DNA from 2 places in the Halobacillus sp. BAB-2008 genome. Region 2 is predicted to be linked to the other one. Evidence: riboswitches for the same ligand, from Rfam matches in the RefSeq annotation. Region 2 holds a riboswitch; the other holds the start of a gene.
What was found. A riboswitch is a leader RNA that binds a small molecule or an ion and turns the genes downstream of it on or off. The one in region 2 is predicted to bind cobalamin.

Region 1: linked by a shared signal. The riboswitch ahead of D479_RS09520 (ribonucleoside-diphosphate reductase subunit alpha) and the one ahead of D479_RS05145 (hypothetical protein) in region 2 are both predicted to bind cobalamin.

What each region holds. Positions count from the first base shown of each region.
Region 1 covers NZ_ANPF01000038.1:5,152-15,943, reverse strand. Annotated here, with positions in the region: gene D479_RS09520 (ribonucleoside-diphosphate reductase subunit alpha) at 1-1,253, opposite strand, end outside; cobalamin riboswitch at 1,394-1,571, opposite strand; gene D479_RS09515 (class I SAM-dependent methyltransferase) at 1,763-2,440, shown strand; gene D479_RS09510 (alpha/beta fold hydrolase) at 2,509-3,393, opposite strand; gene D479_RS09505 (pyridoxamine 5'-phosphate oxidase family protein) at 3,628-4,053, shown strand; gene D479_RS09500 (DUF2254 domain-containing protein) at 4,120-5,502, opposite strand; gene D479_RS09495 (GNAT family N-acetyltransferase) at 5,642-6,100, shown strand; gene D479_RS09490 (aldehyde dehydrogenase family protein) at 6,179-7,633, shown strand; gene D479_RS09485 (SagB family peptide dehydrogenase) at 7,671-9,185, opposite strand; gene D479_RS09480 (TOMM precursor leader peptide-binding protein) at 9,207-10,792, opposite strand, start outside.
Region 2 covers NZ_ANPF01000018.1:21,906-32,697, forward strand. Annotated here, with positions in the region: gene D479_RS05135 (bifunctional 2-methylcitrate dehydratase/aconitate hydratase) at 1-587, opposite strand, end outside; gene mmgD (citrate synthase) at 652-1,767, opposite strand; gene D479_RS05145 (hypothetical protein) at 1,806-2,006, opposite strand; cobalamin riboswitch at 2,170-2,367, opposite strand; gene D479_RS05150 (SDR family oxidoreductase) at 2,533-3,183, shown strand; gene D479_RS05155 (DHHA1 domain-containing protein) at 3,323-4,504, shown strand; gene D479_RS05160 (LTA synthase family protein) at 4,750-6,663, shown strand; gene D479_RS05165 (AAC(3) family N-acetyltransferase) at 6,708-7,514, opposite strand; gene D479_RS05170 (YusW family protein) at 7,649-8,122, opposite strand; gene D479_RS05175 (SLC13 family permease) at 8,397-10,178, shown strand; gene D479_RS05180 (hypothetical protein) at 10,217-10,792, opposite strand, start outside.

The sequences.
Region 1 (10,792 bases), on a different contig from region 2:
ACTTCGTCCCGATAGAACATGTATGGTGTTCCAGTCTCCAACTGTCCAACCATGATCCGTTTCATAATTTCAATGGCGGGCACAGTTTCTTTGGAAAGCTCCGGGTTCTCTACACATGCCTGGTATTTATCTCTGAAAGAGCCTTCGCCGCGTTTTTCATCGAAATAATCTTCCAGCGAAAATCCCATGACTTTGCGTACTTCGTGAGGGTCAAACAAGTACCAGTCTTCCCGATTCTCCACTGCTTCCATGAAGATGTCCGGAATGGATACGCCTGTGAACAGGTCGTGCGTCCGCTGCCGTTCATCTCCGTTGTTCAATCGGCTGTCAAGAAACGGGAAAATGTCTTTATGCCATATGTCAAGATATACAGCGACGGCACCTTGACGCTGTCCGAGCTGATCGACGCTCACGGCTGTATTGTTTAACTGCTTCATCCAAGGAAGGACGCCGGAGGAAACCCCTTTAAATCCACGGATATCACTGCCGCGGCTGCGGATTTTGCCGAGATAGACTCCGATTCCTCCTCCGTGCTTACTGAGATTGGCGATGTCTGTGTTGCTGTCGTAGATGCCCTGAAGGCTGTCATCTACCGTATCGATGAAGCAGGAGCTCAGCTGACCATAACGTTTCCCCGCATTTGCTAAAGTCGGGGTGGCTACAGTCATGTATAAATGACTCAAAGCCCAGTAGGCTTCTTTTACGAGTGCCAACCGTTTTGGTGCTTCTTCTTGTGACATTAAGACCATTGCAATGATCATAAAGCGCTCTTGAGGAAGTTCATAAACTTCTTTCTCTTTACTTCTTGCAATATATCTGTCACTCAATGTCTTCAAACCAATGTAGGTGAATTGATGGTCACGTTCAGGGGCGAGTGCTTCTTCTAATTGGTATATATCTTCCTCTGAGTAATATGTAAGCAGCTTCTCGGAATAGATGCCTTTCTTAATCAACGTGCAGATTAGACCATGAAAATCTTCATATTCCTTGTTTGTTCCGCGGTTACTGGAAGCTTCCTCATACATCTGCTCAAGCAGCATTCTGCTGGCTGCAAATGTCCAATCCGGTTCCATTTCATCGACCTCAGCCAGACACTCGAGAATAAGAGCGTGGCGCTGGTCCTGTTCCGTCATATGTTCAAAACCTAAGTTAGGAATTTTATGGATGATGCGATCCAGATCAAGCATAGGGAACTCGGTTTTCCAAGCTTCTAATCTTTCTTTCCATTGGTCTTTAATTGCTGATACGCTCATGGTTTCACTCCTTGATCTGATATCTACATATAAAATAAAAAATCCACTCCGGGAAAGGGAGTGGATGAAACCATGAAACGATGCGAGACACAAAAAAGTCCTCGTTCCATCGCTTCATCTTCTCAATCCCCGAAGAAGTTGAAACTCTGCCGAACGAAGATAGGTCTCCTGGCTGGCATCCGATCTTACTCTGGTCCTTCCCGTGCGCGGCACAGTGGAATCTTCCATTTCGCGGATGCGTACAGTTGCGGGGGCAGCTCCGGATTGGTTACCGGATTCCCTATTAAGCCTTGTGGCATCTTCTGTTCGCAAATACTATATGTAGTTGTTCAGATTAATTTTATTAGCTTATCTTGTGTTTCTATCATAACGGACAACGAAATAACATTCAAGCCTTTTCCATTCTACAACAAATACCTCCAAGCATCAAAACCCAGACACAGCGCATTGGTGTAAGGTATAATTTTATAAGAAGCATATATAAAAGAAGCGGAAAGGCGAGTGAGGAAATGGTCAAGTTCAATTGGCATAAAGAAGCAGAAAGGCAGTGGGACGACCGTGCCGGGATGTGGAGTTCAAAAAGCAAGGAAATGTGGGACGAAGGAAGTCGAAGTACGATCCTTCCCTTTCTTGAGAATCATATCCCGAAAGGAAAAGTAGCCGACCTCGGCTGTGGAGACGGCTATGGATCTTTCCGGCTTTGGCAGGAAGGATATGAGGTCACAGGGGTTGATTTGTCGAAAGACATGATTGATAAGGCGAATGCCAGAGTCAGGGAACAAGGACTTACCTTCGTCCAAGGGGATCTAACTGCTCTACCTTTCGAAGATGATTCGTTTGATAGTGCCATGGCGGTCAATTCATTGGAATGGACGGAGATTCCTTCACAGGGGCTTAATGAGATGAAGCGGATACTGAAGCTTGGGGGAAGACTTTGTATCGCACTGCTTGGTCCGACGGCAATGCCGAGGACCAACAGCTATCGCCGCTTGTTCGGGGAACAAGTCATATGCAATACGATGATGCCGTGGGAATTGAAGAAGATGGCAGAAGAGACAGGTTGGAGATCAATAGCTGGACAAGGGGTTTACAAGCGTGGTGTCGAGGACAGTCTCTTGGCTGGGCTTGAAGAAGAATTAAAGCAGGCACTTACATTCATGTGGGTATTTATTTTCGAAAAAGAATAAAACAATCCGGAGTTGCTTACCAATGCATCAAGGCGCATTGGAGCAAACTCCGGACTTTTTTTGTTGGATTAAGGATGCTCACCGCTTGTCGAACGCATGGGTGCTGTTTCCCACAAGAATTCAGCCACTATTCTGTCGACTTCCGCAAGCTCATGGAGGCCGGAGTGGGTTGCCTGAGGCTGGTAAATTCTTTCTTCGTAGTAACGGCCGAATGGAACGATGTCTTCCAGTCCGTGGACGCTTGAGGCGTGGACAAGACCATCCCAGTGCTCCTGCTCCGGGGCCTCCTTGTTGATGATTCCGGCCACCGCAAGGACGTCTACATTATCTGAGAAATGATCCTTATTCTTAACCATATCCTGGAGAGCATCAGAGTCTGGTCTCAAATCCACGGTTGCGGCCCCGTAATTGGATTCAAAATAGGAATCTTTCCGAATGCCTTTAAATGGACTGGCGATAGCAGCAACTTTCTTAACGGCAGGTACGCCGTCCGCAGGTTCGTTCAGTAAATAATTGATTGACGCTAACCCGCCCATGGAATGTCCGATAATATTTACTTGTTGAACATTGTAGCGGGAGTGAAGCTGGATCATCACGTTTTCGACCCATTTTGTTTGATTGGAAATACTGGCGCGATTATCTTCGAACAATATCTGCACGAACGGGTTCTTTGTCTGGGGGAAGCTTCCCTGGATGGAGAGGGTACCATCGTTCGCTACATAGACCGTCATCCTTTTTTTTCCCCAATTCATGGACTGCATCCGGTCCATCATGGTCTGGAAGCTCCTCGGCCCCCCTTTGAACCCGTGAATGAATAAGGTCGGTGTTACTTCTTCGCGCGGGTACGGTTCCGAGCTGCTCGATTTTGAATTGATCATCAGGATGAGCAGCCCTACAAATATAGAACCCAATGCAATATAAAGCCATTTCCAATTTTTTATTTGTAAAGTCATGGTTGTTCCTCCCGAATCCTGTCTTTCCTTCAGTGTAAAACAAGGAAGGCTTTGGATAAAACGATTTTATGCAAATTTGCGCATCCATGTGCAGAAACGGGTCTTCTTAGCTTGCCCTTAAAGAGCTGTGTCATGACCGGCGGCATATTTTTGTGTTTAGCTCTCGTTTATCGGGGAAAACTGGAAATGTATGAAAGACAGAGCAGCATATATGGAGAAGGGAGCTTGTTTGCATTGACACAAGATGAATTAAAGAGCCAGATTAAGCAGATTATGGAACAACATAAAATCGGTACGTTGGCTACCGTAAAGAATGACAAACCTCATACCCGTTACATGACATTCTGGAATGATGAACAATTCACATTCTATACTCCTACGAACAGCGACACACATAAAGCGGATGAAATTGAAGCGAATCCGAATGTCCATATTCTGATCGGCTATGAAGGCGAAGGATACGGGGATACGTACTTGGAAGTGGAAGGACAGGCGAAAATCCGTGAAGACCAGGAAATTAAAGAAGAGTTGTGGTCGGAGCGCATGAACCGTTGGTTTGATGGGAAGGATGATCCGAACTATATTGTCCTTGAAATTATGCCGGAAAGCATTCGTCTAATGAACGAAGGGGAAGATACGCCTGCAACGCTTGATTTGTAAAAGGATACAAAAAAGGAAACCTCGACTTGTTACAGTCCGGGGTTTCCTTTTTTATTTTTTCCGGATTTAAGAAGTTGGAAGTTCGTCGTAAAAGCGGCGTTCGATAGCGAAATAGTCCAATGTATTATTTGTAAGTTCTGCTAAGTGGTTCATCGCCTGCAGCAGAAAAGTCTTATCAAGCGTATAAATGACTTCTTCTTCGATATGGTCAAGCGTATCGCAGGCGAACTTCCACAGCATCTGGTGCTTAGATTCGTCGATGGATTCTGCCACCATCCCAAGACCTCTGATCAACTCCGTAATGATAAGGTGGTTGCTGCGCGCATAATGTCGTATAAATCCGAATCCCCTGTAAATATAGGATTCGAACGACTCAGACAGAAGCACTACTCTCGTCTGTTCCTCTTGGTCCATTAAATAAGGGGTGAAGGTGATGTAGTCCTCCACGGTAAGCATGAGATCGGCCATTTGATGGATCGTGTTGGTCGCTGTTTTGGGATCGTCATTTCCCAGTGCTTTAATCGCTACTTCCGCCAGTTTATGCATCCCCATCTGAATGTCCTGCAATTCCGTCTCCTTATGACCGATATGTACCATAGAACAATATTCTTTATAATCGTTGCCCGCTGCGCCGGGCCCCCAGTAGCTGAAGAGTGTATTCCCTTTCAATACATAGTCGCCGACTTGAGCGTGAAGATGGACGATAATGTTGTCTTTTCTCGCCTGTTCAATCATTTCCCGATAATCCACCAGCTGTATGTAGCCGGATACGGGTGATTTAATCTGACGGGCATCATCCTGGTATGCTTCCAACAAGTCTTCCGGGTTCTTTTTACGGTATGGTTCAAGGTCTCTATGCAGCGTTTGGTTAATCATTGTTTCTGACGTTTTTTTCATGGTGCTTGTAATGTTGTGGACCTGCATCCATGTCGTGGCATGGTTGATGAAATACACGAATGTGACGGCAGATATAAAGGTGAGCAGGACGGTAATAATCGGTACGGCTACGAAGAATTCACGTTGGGCATTTCCGATAAATAAGAAGGTAATCAATACATAGACGAAGTTGCCGTTGAAGATCCCGAGAGCATGTTGTGTCCGTTTATCCGAAACGAAGTTTAGAAGCATCCTTGGTGAAAACTGGCCGCTGAATGTCGTGAGGACGACAAGCAGGGAGTTCAATGTGAATGCGCTTAACGTCAGCATGCCCCCGATCAGCGTACTGACAAGCATGCGGGTAACTTCAGCGTTGATCTGAAATATGTTTTGAGTATATTGATTGACTTCTACGACGAGGTCAAGCGTCAGGGTGATCCCGACGACCACGAGGGACATAATGATATAGATGAACGGCATATACCATATAGCCATCTGCACCTCGTGCTTCCTCTGCCTCTTTGGCATCTGAAGATATTTTTTCAATGATATGGGAAGCATGTTGCTGAACATAACCAATCCTCCTAATTCCTTTTCCATTGCCGGGTTCCCTGAAATTATTCAGATAAAACGATTCGGAAAGAAATTGTAAAAAATTCTTTGTATCGGAAAGTCCGCTTCGATATAGTAAAGGAAAAAAGGTGAGGATGGGATGAAGATGAGATGGGTCAGGAAATCATTTGATGAGCTTAGCAAAGAGGAATTATACCGGATCTTAATGACACGGGTGGCTGTATTTGTCGTGGAGCAGGAATGCCCTTATCCGGAAGTCGACGGCAGAGATCAAGATTCTCTGCATCTGTGGCTGGAGGTGGATGGGGAGATAGCGGCATACTGCCGGATTATTTCTCCGGAAAATGTGGATGGCCATTACACGATTGGTCGTGTCCTGGTGACAGAGGACCATCGGGGGAAAGGCTATGCGAGGGCGCTGATGACGGAAGCGGTTCGTGTGTTGGAGGAAGAATGGAAAGTTGGAAGGATCTTTCTTCATGGTCAGGAACATCTGCGCCATTTCTATGGATCCTTCGGCTTTGAGGAAATATCCGACGTGTATTTGGAGGATGGAATCCCGCATGTCGATATGATAAAGCAGACAGCAGGTGGCTGAGACGTTGGCTGCCGTTTGGATAATCTGATGCGAGGGTATCATACTCCTGTGGAAATCTTGAAATGGAGTGTGAATGGAATGAGCCCTAAAACATTTACGAAACAGTTTATAAACGGACGCTGGAAGAATGGGTCCAGCGATAAATTTGTCGAAAATATTAATCCTTACACAGAACAGTCGATCGCTTCTATCCCCTCAGCAAATGAGGAAGACTTGAACGAAGCATATGAAGCTGCCTATCAAGCTCAGAAGTACTGGATGAACACAACCCCAAGGGAAAAGCAGGGCTATTTCGACCGCCTGCTGGAGGTCGTTCAAGATAGAAAAGGTGAAATAGTCGACTGGCTCGTCAAAGAATCGGGAAGTACGATGGTTAAAGCCGAGGTGGAATTTCAAGCGACTGTAGGAATTATCAGGGAATCGGCTACGTTCCCCAACCGTATGGCTGGACAGATCCTTCCGTCTAATACTCCGGGGAAAGAGAATAGGATATACCGTTCGCCTAAAGGTGTGATCGGTGTCATTGGTCCATGGAATTTCCCGCTTCATTTAGCTGTTCGTTCAATTGCGCCGGCACTTGCTACGGGAAACACAGTCGTCGTTAAACCGGCCTCTGACGCGCCGGCGACATCGGGGCTCTTGATTGCCGACCTCTTTGAAGAAGCGGGATTCCCTGAAGGAGTGATCAATGTCGTAGTAGGGCGCGGATCGGAAATCGGGGATGCGTTTGTAACACACCCTTATGCAAAATTAATTTCCTTCACTGGTTCGACAGAGGTAGGGAGCCACATAGGTGAATTGGCTGGAAAGCATATTAAAGATACGGCGTTGGAACTCGGTGGTAACAATGCAATGATCATATTAGAGGATGCGGATATCGATCGTGCGGTTCAGGCGGCGACATTCGGGAAGTTCCTGCATCAGGGTCAGATCTGTATGTCGTTAAACCGGATCATTGTTCATGAACGTGTCCATGATGAATTCGTTGAAAAGTTTAAGCAAAAGGTGGAAAGCCTGAAGGTAGGCGACCCGGGAGAAAAAGATACAGTGGTCGGTCCCTTAATTAACAGAGATGCGGTAGAACGCATTCAGAAAGATATGAACGCGAGTGTGGAGCAAGGAGCGGAAATCCTTACAGGCGGAAAAGCGGAAGGGAATGTTTTTCACCCAACTATCCTTACTGGAGTGACCAATGATATGCCGATTGCTCAAAATGAGGTGTTTGGAGCAGTGGGAGCAGTAATTAAGGCGTCTTCCGAAGAAGAAGCGATTGAAATAGCCAACGGTTCTCCCTATGGTCTCAGCGGCTCCGTCTTTACGACAGATATCCACAGAGGAGTGGAGGTTGCCAAGCAAATTGAAACCGGTATGATTCACATTAATGATCAATCAGTGAACGATGAAGCTCATGTCGCCTTTGGCGGAGAAAAAGAATCCGGGCTCGGCCGTTTTAATGGCGAGTGGGCATTGGATAAATTTACGACTGTCAAATGGATTGGTGTTATGAATGGATACCGTGAGTACCCATTTTAATAAGGAGACCCTGCGTCCGACAAAGACGCAGGGTTTTTTAGGCATGGAGAACACCGGACAGTCTGCTTTTCGGGGTATGGTAACCGATCGGAATCTGGATGAGTGTCGTCTGTTTCCGGATGTCTAATTGATAAATCGAGTCGGGAATGGGAACGTGAAATCCAAGCAGGGGGTGTCCGTTCATTCCTAAAGCGCTCGCTGCCAGTAATATTCGCTGCATCACCCTTCCGGCATGAATCAACTGCATCCGATAACCGCCTGCGTCTACATTCCTTGCTCCTGCCACATGAATGCATAAAGGCGTATGGTGAAGCGGGACGTTATGCATGGTCATCCCGGACTGCAGCATCTGGCGGAAATCGCCTTTTTCTATGGTTAGAAGAGAGTGGGAGGCAGGGTCGTATTCGTATGCTCCTGCATCTATTCTGTCAGTACCATTTATACATAAATAGATGGAAATGGATGATACATCCGGAAGAGTGGACTGTTTCAAAAGGGCCGCTATTTTCCCGGCATCCATTGATCTATCTATAAAGTCCCCTTCGGGCGAGCAGCGGTTCATACATGCATCTCTGAAGGAAGAGGTGGTGGCGCGCGACTCAGAGAGTGGATAAATGTCTTTACCATATTTTTCTTGCTGCGGTACGGATGCATTGGTACGGAAGAGGGAAGAGGAAGATAGAACGGCTGCTTCATGGAGCTGGAGGATATCCTGGTGTGGTTTTATATGTTTCGACCGTTGGTAACACGTTGTCTGCACCGCTGGGATTTCCTCGATTAGAGATGCACCTGTAAGCTCTTCCTTCCCAGTTGCAGCAGGTATCTCTTGTTCCGATAACGCCAGGATGCCCAGCGTCGTTTCTTCCAGACGATTGAGGCCGAGCAGGTGATCAGCTGCCTTATGAAGGAACGAAAGATGGACATGTGAATGCAAGCCGAATTGACGTGCTGTTTCCTCTGTCTGGCTGATTACTGCCCCCGCATCCAAGCCTTGCAGCCGGAATGAGAAGTTATGGTATTTAAAGAAATTCTTCCAATATACCGTTGTGATGAAACATACGGCTTTGCATGAAGAAACATCCAGACGAAGTCCAAGGGTTTTCGTTATATAGTCATCGAAGTTTCCTTCTCTTATTAATACGAGACGATGATGGGCGGCATCATAATGGTAGACGCCTTGTGCAAAAGGCGTCTCTTTTACATAAAGATACAGCTCGCTCGGATACAGTCCTCCTCCTGAAGGTGCGAAGCGGCGAAGCGAAGGGAAGGATGTAGATGTCTTCTCCTCCGAGTCTGCCGGCGTCGCCGTGTGGGCAAACTGGGTGAGTCCATATGCGAACCAAAGAAAATGGCCGATCCATTCCGCCCCTTCTAATTTCCTTCTGCCTAGAGGGCTTGGGTTCAAAGGGATATGGTGATCCAGTAAGAAGGATGGCAGTTCTTTATACAGTTTGTAGGGAAGGGGGGCATCTTCCCAATCTACCTCCCAGTCGGAAGGGATGACCGCCTGGCTTTGAAAATGGAGACGGTACAGAAAGGACTCGGGGTGCATAGAAGCTCCTCCTGTCGATTGCTAAGGAAATGGATGTGGATGAGGATTCAGTTCCTCCAATCTTAATTTTCTTTCTTTGTATCCCAAGGCTTTCGGTACTTCTAATACTCGTTTCAAACCAGTGATTCTTCTGAGGTGATGGCCGAATGTCATTGGGAGCGCCCCTGGTATGATTACTTTTACACAATGAAGCCCGTTTTTTCGTATTTCTTCCGTTGTTTGATCCACAACGATGACATCTAAATCGTTAAGGTGCAGACGTTGCAGGACATCCATCAGGTCCTCTTTCAAGTCCTCCCGGCGGGGCGGAGGGGAGTAACATTCGCTGAATGTATGACCTGGAAATTTTTGCTGGAGCAGAAAATCCAGCCGTTTTTCTGCTTCTTTCAACCCATAAAGCATGCCGTGGTCATCCATACTTCTAACCAATGCATCATCATGGAGCATCGGCATATAGGATGCTTTATTCCGGCGGAATATTTTGTTCAACGGTTCGATCATTCCTGCACTTTCAAACAATGCCCCTTTAATGGCTTTGATCGGATCAAGGTGTGCACCGCCGGCACATAGGAGATTCAGTCGCTCCTCCTTTTGATTTCGATTCTTAATGATTGTAAATACACTCGGAATTCCATGCTCCATCGTTGCGTCATAGAGGTGGAGATCATAACCCGAAATCTCTTCTAATCGCAGCAGCATCCATTGTAATTCCTGATCAGGTATAGTGGAGGGATCTATCCTCTTAAGTGGAAGCCTGGCATACCAGGAGAGGAGGAAAGAATCTCTCTCCAGTACTTCCATGATTCCGTAAAAAATCGCTTCCTCTCTGCTTCCCCCGATCGCGCAGCCGTTGGATGTTTCAAAGACAAATCCATCTCCGCAGCCGGTGCTGTAATAGGCGAGCCTTTCCGGAACCAATACGGGCTCCTTGCGAAGGAAGGAATACCCCCATACCCAGTTCGTTTTCCGTTCAGGATCGAAAGGAGTGAACGGGTGGTTTTCTGTTTCATAATCTTCTGCGGCGTGCACCCCTAATGAAAATGGATGGACTGCGGAAGGAAGGTTCTGAAAGCAATCGTAAACCGTCGTTCTTTTTCCTTTTGGATCTGTTCCGCAGAATCGTTCCAGTCCCTCAAGAATCGCTGTATTCTCACTCATTTGAAAGGAATTGGTTCTTCCTGCCGACCCTTCATCTGCGTGTGGAAGAGGCAGGTTGACGATGACATCGGAAAACGGTGTGTCAAGCTCTATCATTCTACTGTTAAGTAAGCCGGTCTGAGTATCCAGGTAATCATTTGAAAGGGATCGGCTGAGTTCTTCCATCGTCTTCGTCCGAAAGGTGGTGCTCGATATTTTTCTGTTTGATTGTATGTCGATTTTTGCAGTCTCCCTGTCGTCAACCGGAACCGTGCCGCAGACGAAGCAATTCGAATCCGGAAGAACATAATGCAAAGAACGCTTCATTGTTTGGGTGGAAAACAAGGCAATATGGTCTGTGGTGCGTAACGGTCTGTCTTCCGCCCATGCTCTAACCTCTTCTATCAGCATAATGGCCATGCTCCTGATACGGAACGGATCCGGGCATTCTTCGGTAGTTCTTCCCGTTT
Region 2 (10,792 bases):
TCGGTGACTTCTTCCTTCGTCCCGCCGAGCATCGCTGTAACAACGGCGGCTGTTGCGACTTTTACGTAAAGGACGTGGTCCAAACCTTCTCTGTTCAGGCTGTTCTCAAGTGCAAGGACACCTTGAATTTCGTGGGCCTTCACCATGTTCACGAGCACGTCCTTCATGTGGAGCGGAGCTTCCCCTGCGGCCAGTCGCCTCCTGCTGATATAGTCGGCGATGGCCAGGATTCCTCCCAGGTTGTCGGAGGGATGCCCCCACTCGGCAGCGAGCCACGTGTCATTGTAGTCGAGCCAACGAATCATACAGCTGATATTGAAGGCGGCATGAACAGGATCCAATTCATAGGAAGTCCCCGGGACACGCGAGCCGTCAGGAACGATAGTACCAGGAACGATGGGACCGAGGTGTTTCGTGCATTCCGGGTATCGAAGGGCGAGAAACCCGCAGCCAAGCGAATCCATCAGGACGTACTGGGCTGTCTGCAACGCTTCCTCGCTGGTAACTTCTTCGTGAACCGCATAAGCAGCGATTTCCTCCAATAATGGATCGGTTTCCTTGAGGGTATTCATTTTCACTTCTTCCATTTCATCTCCACCTTTACAAAGAATATGTACCATACAGCCGGGCAGGCAGCCCGGCTTTCTTCCTTTATGGATGCAGATCCCGCGGGCCGGAATAAAGGACACGGGGACGGAACAACTTGTTGTTGGCGTATTGTTCTGTGACATGGGCACAGAGGCCGAGGGTTCTTGCAGCAAAGAAGATCGGCGTGTACAAAGCGATTGGAACAGAAAGAAGGTAATAGACAGGAGCAGCGTAGTAATCCAGATTCGGATATAGATTTTTTTCTTCTTTCATGACGGCTTCTCCTGCTTCGCACATGTCAAACAGGTCTTCACGTTTTTTTTCTTTTGCGAGTTCCCGAAGAGCTTCTTTCATGAGGGAAGCCCGTGGGTCCATGCGATTCCTATACACTCGATGACCGAATCCCATCACCTTTTCTTTCTTCTGGAGCTTTTCATAGAGCAGGTGACGGAATCCGTCGGTCGTCTTGCCTTCAAGCAGCATATGCATGACCGCTTCATTCGCACCGCCGTGAAGATTCCCTTTTAAGGAGGCGACGGCACCGGTCAAGGCACCATACAGGTCGGCATTCGTCGATGCGATGACCCGGGCGGTGAAGGTCGAGTTCGGCATTTCGTGCTCGCTGTAGAGCAACAGGGAAAGGTCGAAGAACTTCACCTCCTGCTCCGATGGTATCGTACCGGTGATCATGTATAAGAAATTCGCGCTGTAAGAGAGTTCCTCCGTGGGCTCGATGACCGGTTCCTGCTGCAGGATGTGGTAACTGTTAGCGACGATGTTCGGAATTTTAGCCAATAAACGCAGCGCTGTCGTACGCATGACCTCCGGTGAGCGGTCTTCCAGCCTTTCATCGTGACCGGCAAGGGCGGAAACACCTGTGCGCAGCGCATCCATCGGGTGTGTAGAGGACGGAAGCTTTTCGAAAAGCGTAAAAAAACCTTGCGGCAGGGAATATTCCTTTATTAAATTAGCTTCGATATTTGATCGTTCTGCACCTGCAGGGAGACTGCCGTGAAGCAGAAGATGAATCAAGTCTGTATAGGTCTTACAGCCGGCAAGCTCAATCAGTTCATAGCCGCGGATGACAATTTCCTCTTTCTCTGTATCCAGGTAGGAAAGCTGCGTCTCAGCAGCAATCACACCATCAAGACCAGGTCGATAGATCATTTGATCAGGCATAGACATCCTCCTTATAGTAACCGCTTACAAAAATAAGATCAGGACAGCGAATGCTTACCGAAAAGTTCTTCGCGGACAAGGGCGTATGCTTTTTCTAAACGAATTCGTTCCTCCGAGTCACGGCATTCCTTCTGCCATTGTTCGAACGTCTCCTCCAGTGTACTTGGAAGAGAGGCGTAGAACTGATTCATAATAGATGCTTTAAAAAGGTCGATATAGCTGTCTATCGGATCATTCATAGAGACACCTCTATTTCATTCGGAAATAAAGCCAATAAAAAAACAACTTCCCCAAGAAGTTGTCAAGCTGCGTTCTTCCTAGGAAAAGCAAATAAGATCCGCAGCCATGCGTATCCATCCTTCTCCTGAAACGGCACTTCACACCCCCTATCCTCGTAGGTACATGATGCTCGCTGAAACGGGCAGGTCTCCTGGCTTATGATCATCGCTCCCTGAACCCTTCCCATTCCCACCTGATGGCGGGGACAGTGGTCCTTCAGTTCGCTCCCAATTACAGTTGCGGGACAGCACCGGCTTTTCACCGGTTTCCCTTTTAAGCAGGCAGCATTTGTGCGCCTGCACCCGAATCAAAACGTATTCAGTTGTCACAGTTCAATATATCAAACAATCCAGAAATAAACAATATTTTCCTTTCTTCCCCGTGGTAGGAACAGCTGGGATGTTTGCTTTTTATAAAAAAAGGTTACATATCTTACAGGTGAACAAACTATACCATGTATGTTTTCCATAGAAAGGATGAGTGAGAGTGAAAGTTCTTGTAGTAGGTGCAAATGGTCAAGTCGGTAAACATCTGGTTGAGAAAATCCAGGACAGCGAAAAAGTAGAAGCCGTCGCTATGATCCGCAAAGAGGAGCAGGCGTCCTACTTCAAAGATTTAGGAGCCGAAACGGTCCTTATTGACTTGGAAGACGACACGGAAACCATTGCAAAAGCGTTTAAAGGAGTGGACGCTGTCGTATTTACAGCGGGATCCGGTCCGAATACCGGCCCTGATAAAACAGTAATGATCGACCTTGACGGTGCGGTGAAGACGATCGAAGCATCGAAGCAGGCAGGTGTGAAGCGCTACGTCATGATCAGTTCTTTCGATACGACGCGGGAAGCGATTCAGGAAGCACCGGCTTCTTTCGCTCCTTATGTCATTGCGAAGCACTATGCAGATGACTGGCTGCGACGAACGGATCTGGATTACACGATCATCCACCCGGGAATGTTGACGAACGATGCGGGTACGGGTGAAGTGGAAGCGGCAGAGAAAGTCGAACGCGGGGAAATTTCCCGTGAAGACGTGGCGAGCGTCATTCTTGCGACATTGGAAAATGAGGCGACAATCGGTAAGGAATTCCAAGTGGTCGGGGGAAATACGACCGTCCGCGATGCTGTAGGATCTTTATAATTATCAGGAAGACTCTCGAAGGCTCTGCTGGAAACAGCGGAGTCTTCTTTATTGTTTCGTCGATTTCCCGGGAAATATGTGGCGGCACCATGTGAAAAAATGCTACGATTCCCGTAGGATATACATAGGAGGAAAGTATATGACACGGAAATTATATTATGAAGATGCTTATTTGACAGCATTTGATACAACCATTGCCCGTACCGGGCAGGATGATAACGGATTTTTCGTCATACTTGAAGAAACAGCCTTTTATCCAACCGGCGGCGGTCAGCCGAGTGATCGAGGAGCTTTGAACGGAGCACCGGTTTCAGGTGTGGAAGAAGTGGACGGCGATATCCGTCATTATTTGGAGGAGCCGATGGTCGTCGGAGGTACCGTCCATGGGGAAATTGACTGGGCCAGACGCTTTGACCATATGCAGCAGCATTGCGGGCAGCATATCCTTTCTGCAGTCATGGAAGATCGTTTTCAGTGGCAGACGACCAGCTTCCATCTGGGTGAGGAAACGGTGACGATCGATTTGGATACTTCTGAGCTTCTGGAAGAAACGCTTGCAGAAGCGGAAGCAGAGGTCAACCGCTTGATCCTGAAAAATATTAAGGTGGAAACAGCATGGATGACGGCGGAAGAGGCGGGGAAGCATCCTTTGCGTAAGAAACTCGCCGTCACGGAAAATGTCCGTCTCGTCATGATTCCGGGCGTTGATTATAATGGCTGCGGCGGAACACATCCGCAGGCGACCGGGGAAGTAAGGGCTGTTAAGCTTCTGGGCTGGACTAAGAATAAGGGTCAGGTGCGCCTGGAATTTGTCTGCGGAGAACGCCTGCTTGGACAGTTCGGAAAGAAACACCGGCTGTTGACGGAGTTGAAGCAGCTCGTTGCCCGTCCCGAGGAGGCGCTGCCGGAGGAAATCGTTGAGCTGAATGAAAAAAGCAAAGAGAAGGATAAGTACATCTTGGATTTGGAGAGTAAGCTGATCGGCTATGAAGCGAAGGAGCTTGTGGAACAAGGAGAGCAGAAACAGTTTCTCTCTGCAGTATATCAGGACCGTTCTATTAAGCAGCTCCAGGCTTTAGGGCAGGCTGTGTTGAACGAAACGACGGATGCCTGTGTCCTGCTCGTCAGTGAACAGGAAGATGCCCTCCAGTTTGTACTTGCCTGTGGCAGCGGACTGGACAGAAATATGAATGACGTGGCGAAACAAGTGTTGCCGCATATCGAGGGAAAAGGCGGAGGAAAACCGCATTTTGTCCAGGGTGGCGGCAAGAAACGAATCAAAGCGGATGCATTTGTGGAGCTGGTAAAGAATATAGTTTAAAAAGAGTCCCCCTGAACTCCAGGAAGCGCCTGTCGCTTTCTGGAGTTTTTTATCATCTTACGGTAACTGTTGTGTAATAGTGGTGTAATAGTATTAAGAACATATAACAGTTCCATTATTGTTGCGTTTTTTTATTGTAAATGTGGTATTATCAATCTTGTTCTCCTACGCATGCTTAATTTTAATTGGTATCAGCTATTGATGAAACATAAATAAATTAGATCACTATTTACGGAGGTTGTATCATGTTTTCTAAATTTAAAACAAAGATGGAAAACCCCGAATTCAAGAAGAAATTCATGATTTATGCTGCTGTCATTGCAATTTTCTGGGCGAAGATGTATTACGTTCAGGGCAGTGTCTTCACGTTGAATATTGAAAATGCCAATGAAGCGGCTATTCTTGCGTTCAACCCACTGAGCAGTATTTTCCTACTATTCGGTGTCGGTATTCTTCTTGGCGGCCGTAAGGGAATGCTGGGGATGTATATATTCGGGTCCTTACTATTGTATGTAAACGTCCTATTTTATAGAGAATACAACGACTTTTTAACGATTCCGATGTTAGGTCAGGCGGCAAACCTTGCCGGTCTTGGCGGAAGTATCACCGATATCATGTCAGCCACAGACATTTTCCTGTTCCTTGATGTCTTCGTCGCTGCATTTCTATTGTTCTTCTTAAGAAAAAATCGTTTGCAGAGTTTCATGCCGAAACGAAAGGAAGGTTTGATCCTTGCGATGATCGCTGTTCCTTTGTTTGTCGTGAACCTCGGCTGGGCACAGACTGAGCGTACGGAATTGCTGCAGCGGGCATTCGACCGGAACATGCTTGTTAAGTACCTTGGTGTCCTGAACTTCCACGCGTATGACCTTGTTCTACAGGGACAGACAGAGGCGAAGCGTTCTTTCGCTGACAGTAATGAACTTGCGCCTGTCTTGAATTATCTAAATGAGAAAAAGACGGAGCCTAGTGAAGAAATGAAGGGAATTGCAGAAGGGAAGAACGTTATTGCTCTTTCCTTGGAAAGTACGCAGACCTTTGTTGTCGATAATACGGTGAACGGACAGGAGCTGACGCCATACTTGAACGACCTGAAAGAAGAAGGGGCTTATTTCAGTAACTTCTATCACCAGGTGAAGCAGGGGCGTACATCCGATTCCGAGTTTCTGTTGGATAACTCCTTGTATGGATTGAACCGTGGATCTGCATTCTTTACGCATGCGGGGAATGAATATGAGGCAACGCCGGAAGTGCTAGGCAAAGAAGGGTACACGTCTTCTGTTATGCATGCGAACGATGCCAGCTTCTGGAACCGTGATACGATGTATGATTCACTCGGATATGATCGTTTCTATTCCAAGAAGGATTTTGATGTAACTGAGGATAAATCCTATAACTGGGGTCTTCTCGATGAGTACTTCTTTGATGAATCCCTGGATAAGATGGAACAGATCGATCAGCCTTTCTATAATAAGATGATTACACTGACGAACCACCATCCGTTTACGCTTCCGGAAGATAAACAGATGATCGAGCCTGGACAAACATCCAGTAAGACGCTGAATAACTACTTCCAGACGATTCGTTATCAGGATGAAGCATTGAAACAGTTTGTAGAGAAATTCAAGAAATCTGATCTGGCCGATGACACGGTGTTGGTCATCTATGGGGACCACTTCGGTATTTCTGAGAACCATAAGAAAGCCATGGGTGAGTATTTGGATAAAGATATCAATGAATACGAACAGTTCCAGCTTCAACGCGTACCGCTTCTCATCATCGGAGAAGGCATTGAGCCGAAAGAATATGATACAGTCGGTGGTCAAATCGACCTGCGTCCGACAATCATGAATCTGCTCGGTGTGGAAGATGACAATCCCGTTCAATTCGGACAGGATCTCTTCAGTGAAGATCGTCAGGAATTGATGATCGACCGTGATGGTAACTTCGCAAATGAAAAGTACGTCGGTGTCAATGGCAACTGCTATGACAGGGAGACCGGCGAACCGGTAGAAGGGGAAGATGCTTGTACTTCCGGATTTAAACAAGCGGAAGAAGAGCTTGCTCTATCTGACTCTGTCGTCTACGGCGACCTGCTTCGCTATTTAGACGAAACAGAAATGATTGAGCAGAAAGCTTCCTCAGATAAAAAAGAATAAGACAAGAGAAAGAGCTTGCGGGCTGAATCCCGCAAGCTCTTTTTTTATTGGTGTGCGTGGAGGAGGTATGCTTCTGTGAAGTCCACCACTGCGGGCTGGGGAAGCAGACGGGCTTCTGCCTCTCCGACCGGTGCTTTCTTCACCTGGTGCACCTTTTCGAATGCTTCTCCGATTGTTGGGAAACGTTCTTCCTCATACTCTAAATCTTTGTAAGTCCGCCATACTCTCTTTCCATCTTCATAAACCGGACTTCCATTCGTACATTCTTTCAGACACTTGGAACGATATTCCCCGAGATGCATGGACGTATTGCTCTCATAGTCCGTACCAAGTAAAAGGACATACCCGTCCCGGTCATAAATCCGGGCGAGTGGAGACTGGTCCCCAAGTCCGAAATCAAGCGAATGGTCCTTCGTGATTTCTTCGCTGTATTTCCCCCAGACTGCGAAGGAAGAGACCGGATGGTTGCTCCGCTTGACATCAGGAAAAGAACGGAACGCCTCCGCGATCTGTCCCATGAAGTAACTAGGAGTGATGACCGGATCAAAGGCGGGCATTTCTGCGCGCACCGTTTCCCACCACGATTCAGGGATGGGTGGATTCCCCCATCCGGCTGGATCCGACATGTTGGCACTATGGGCAGGCATGACCAAGGTCCCTGTCGGTGTCAGAACATCCTGCAGAGCATGGATGACGGTGACAGGTCCTCCACACACCCAGCCCAGCGAACTCATCGAGCTGTGAACAAGCACCGTCATGCCTTCCTCCACTCCTAGATTTCTAAGGTCCTCCGCGAGGGATTTCCTTGTTTGTGGCTGCTTTGAAAATTGGACAGCGTTTGCTTCCGACATAGTCGAACGACCTCCTGCTTCCATTATGTAATGGATGTACTCCTTTTATTTTACAATGAATGGCAGGAGTTTAGGAGGGGATAATTTCATAAAAAAGGAACACCTCCGATCATCCTGCCGGAGGTGTTCTTCCTTTATTTTGTCTGATCCCTGTATTCTTTCTCCGTACCATCCGGGAAATCGACGTCGAGCTCGAAGGACTCATAATCATCCGGCAGGTTGAAGGCTTCCTTCACTTGCTTGATGACCTCATCGTCTGCGGTGTCCTTGTCGAACGTCAGCTCCTGGAACAGAGGTGTCATTTGTGCCAATGCCTCGTCGGACTGAAGGTTTTGGTCGTCCATGTCATCTTGATAACTCGCTTCCATTCCATCTTTCTCCTTTTCATAATCCACATCAAATGTATTGTTCTCCGGATAGTGGACCTCTAAGTCGAAGCTGGTGAACGGAAAAGATTGTTCATCCGTCTCTGCTGCACCATTTTCTGCCTGCTCCTCTTGAGGTGCATCCTCAGGTGGGTTGCTTACCTCATCATTATCGTTACATCCTGCTAACAGGAAAAAAGGGACTGCCGCCAGCAAGGATAGTGTTTTCCAGTTATTCATCATTCCTGCATCTCCTTTGATTTGAAAGTATTCGTAGTGTACCCAATCTCTAGAATTCATATATATGACGCGATTTTCTCCACATATCCTGCTTGCAGACAGGGCGAAGGTACGTATTTTTTTCAAAATTAAGGAACACTGCCAATAGTTTTGAAATATTTTACTATAAAAGAGTTGCGTAATTCCGAGTAAACCTATAGACTTAAATATCAATTGATGATTATTCTGAATATTTAATTTCGTAAGACTATAAACAGGTGGGTATGGAGGATTGACAATGACCTGGGAGATGGGGTTTGTGCTGCTGGTCGTCTTGGTGATGATGATCTGCTTATTTAAAGAGGTGGCGCGGCCGGATATTATCGTGTTCGTCGCGTTGATTGCGTTTCTTGCAGTGGGCATCATTACACCGGAAGAGGCGATTTCCGGCTTCTCCAATGAAGGTATGCTGACGGTTGCTATGCTGTTCGTCATAGCTGGTGTCATTCAGAAGAGCGGGTTGGTTGAGAGATCGGTGGCAGCCCTGCTCGGGAAAGGGAAGTCGGAGAGGAGATCGTTGTTCCGGTTTCTTGTACCGATATCCGGTGCTTCGGCATTTTTGAATAATACACCGATCGTCGTAACGCTGACACCGATCGTTCGCGAATGGTGTGCCGATCATAATATATCACCGTCTAAATTTCTGATTCCGTTATCTTACGCTTCCATCTTGGGAGGAATACTTACCTTGATGGGTACGTCCACCAACCTTGTCGTCCATGGATTGCTGCTGGAGCGGGGGATGGAGGGATACAGTCTTTTCACTCTTGCACAAGTCAGTCTTCCCGCAAGCTTGATCGGGTTGGTTTATTTGGTGACGGTCGGTTACCGTATTCTTCCTGACTACAAACCTTTGAATAAAAGAAGCGGGGATGAACGGAAGCAATATTTGATGGAAGTGGTTGTAGAGAATCACTTTCCAGCCGTCAATCGGACGGTTGAAGAGGCGGGACTCCGTAATTTGGAAGGAGTTTATCTGCTGGCAATTGCGCGCTCCAAAGATAAAGTGTGTCCGGTTAAGAATTCTACAACGATAAAAGCGGGGGACCGCCTTATCTTCACTGGTATCATTTCCAAGATCGCTGAGCTGCAGGATAAGAAAGGATTGACGATCAAAACAGGAACGGACGTCTCCCTGGAACAATTGGAGAACGGACACGGCCGACTTGTGGAAGTCGTCGTCTCTCACCAGTCCTCTCTGCTGCATAGAAAGATAAAAGAAACACAATTCCGGGCGACGTTTGATGCAGGAGTGGTCGCTGTTCATCGGAACAATGAACGGATTGAAAGTAAAATTGGTGACATTGAGTTGAGAGCCGGAGACACGCTCCTGCTTTTGACAGGAGCTGATTTTCAGGAAAGAGCAGCTCAGTCAAAAGATTTTTATGTCGTTACACCGCTTAAGAAACACCCGCTCTTAAATAAGATGAGCGGTTGGAAGGCGTGGACGGCACTCCTGTCCCTGGTCGCAATGATCGGCCTTGTCACCATGAACGCCCTGTCCATGTTTACGGCAATGAGTATATTGGTCGTCTTTTATCTCCTGTGCAAGATTGTTACTCCTGATGAAGCCAAGCAGAATGTCCAGTTCCACGTCCTTCTGCTCATCGCAAGTGCCTTTGGAATCGGGCAGGCCTTGTTCAAAACGGGCGCTGCCGAATGGGTAGCCCGCGGACTGATCCGACTGTCCGATCCATTCGGGATTTTCGGAGCCCTCGTTCTGTTGTATGTTCTGACGGCTCTCTTTACAGAAATGATCACAAACAATGCTGCCGCTGTCTTAATGTTCCCAATCGCTGTCGAGGCCGCCAACAGGCTGGGAGTAGAACCGATGGCCTTTGTCATCTTGGTAACCATCGGGGCGTCTGCAAGCTTCCTGTCTCCAATCGGATACCAGACGAACTTGATTGTATACGGACCGGGGGGATATCGATTCAAAGATTATTTAAAGGTTGGTCTGCCTTTGAGCTTTCTTGTCATGGCATCGACGATATGGATGGTTGATTGGATCTGGATATAATAAAAAGGACTTCCGGAGACGGAAGTCCTTTTTGTTGTTCAAAGATAGATGTCGATCGTATTTTCTTTGCTGCTAAGGTATGGTTCTAATTCTCCTTTTGCAATTTTCCATCCGCCTTGCCTGTAAGGGGAGGAGGTACTTTTTAATGTGAGTTTATTTCCGTTTGCCGTGATCATAGATGCTTCGGAATTCAGATGGTAGATGAATGTAACGGGCCGGTGGAGAAGATCGAAATGAAAATGTAAGCCGTCCATATTGGGTGGAACGACTGGATCGATGACGATGCTGTCCTTTTCCTGCCGTACCCCGAGAGCCTGACTGATCAGCTGGTTCATATAGATACCGGGACCGCTGGAATAGATCCGCCATCCGCCCTTGACTGGTACACTTCCGTCCTTCAATTGATGGAAGTGCTCCTGGGCATCATAACGATCCAGGAAAGCCCCGTCGGAGCTGCTGAAATAAGCGTTGCTTTGACGTAGTGAGGCGTTCGGTACGACTTCTTGTATGCGGACAGGATTAATCACGGCCAACCCATCCCACACATCTTGATCTTTTCCGAGCTTCGCCATTGCTTCTATGAAGCGGATGTGTGCATGAACATACTGTAGACC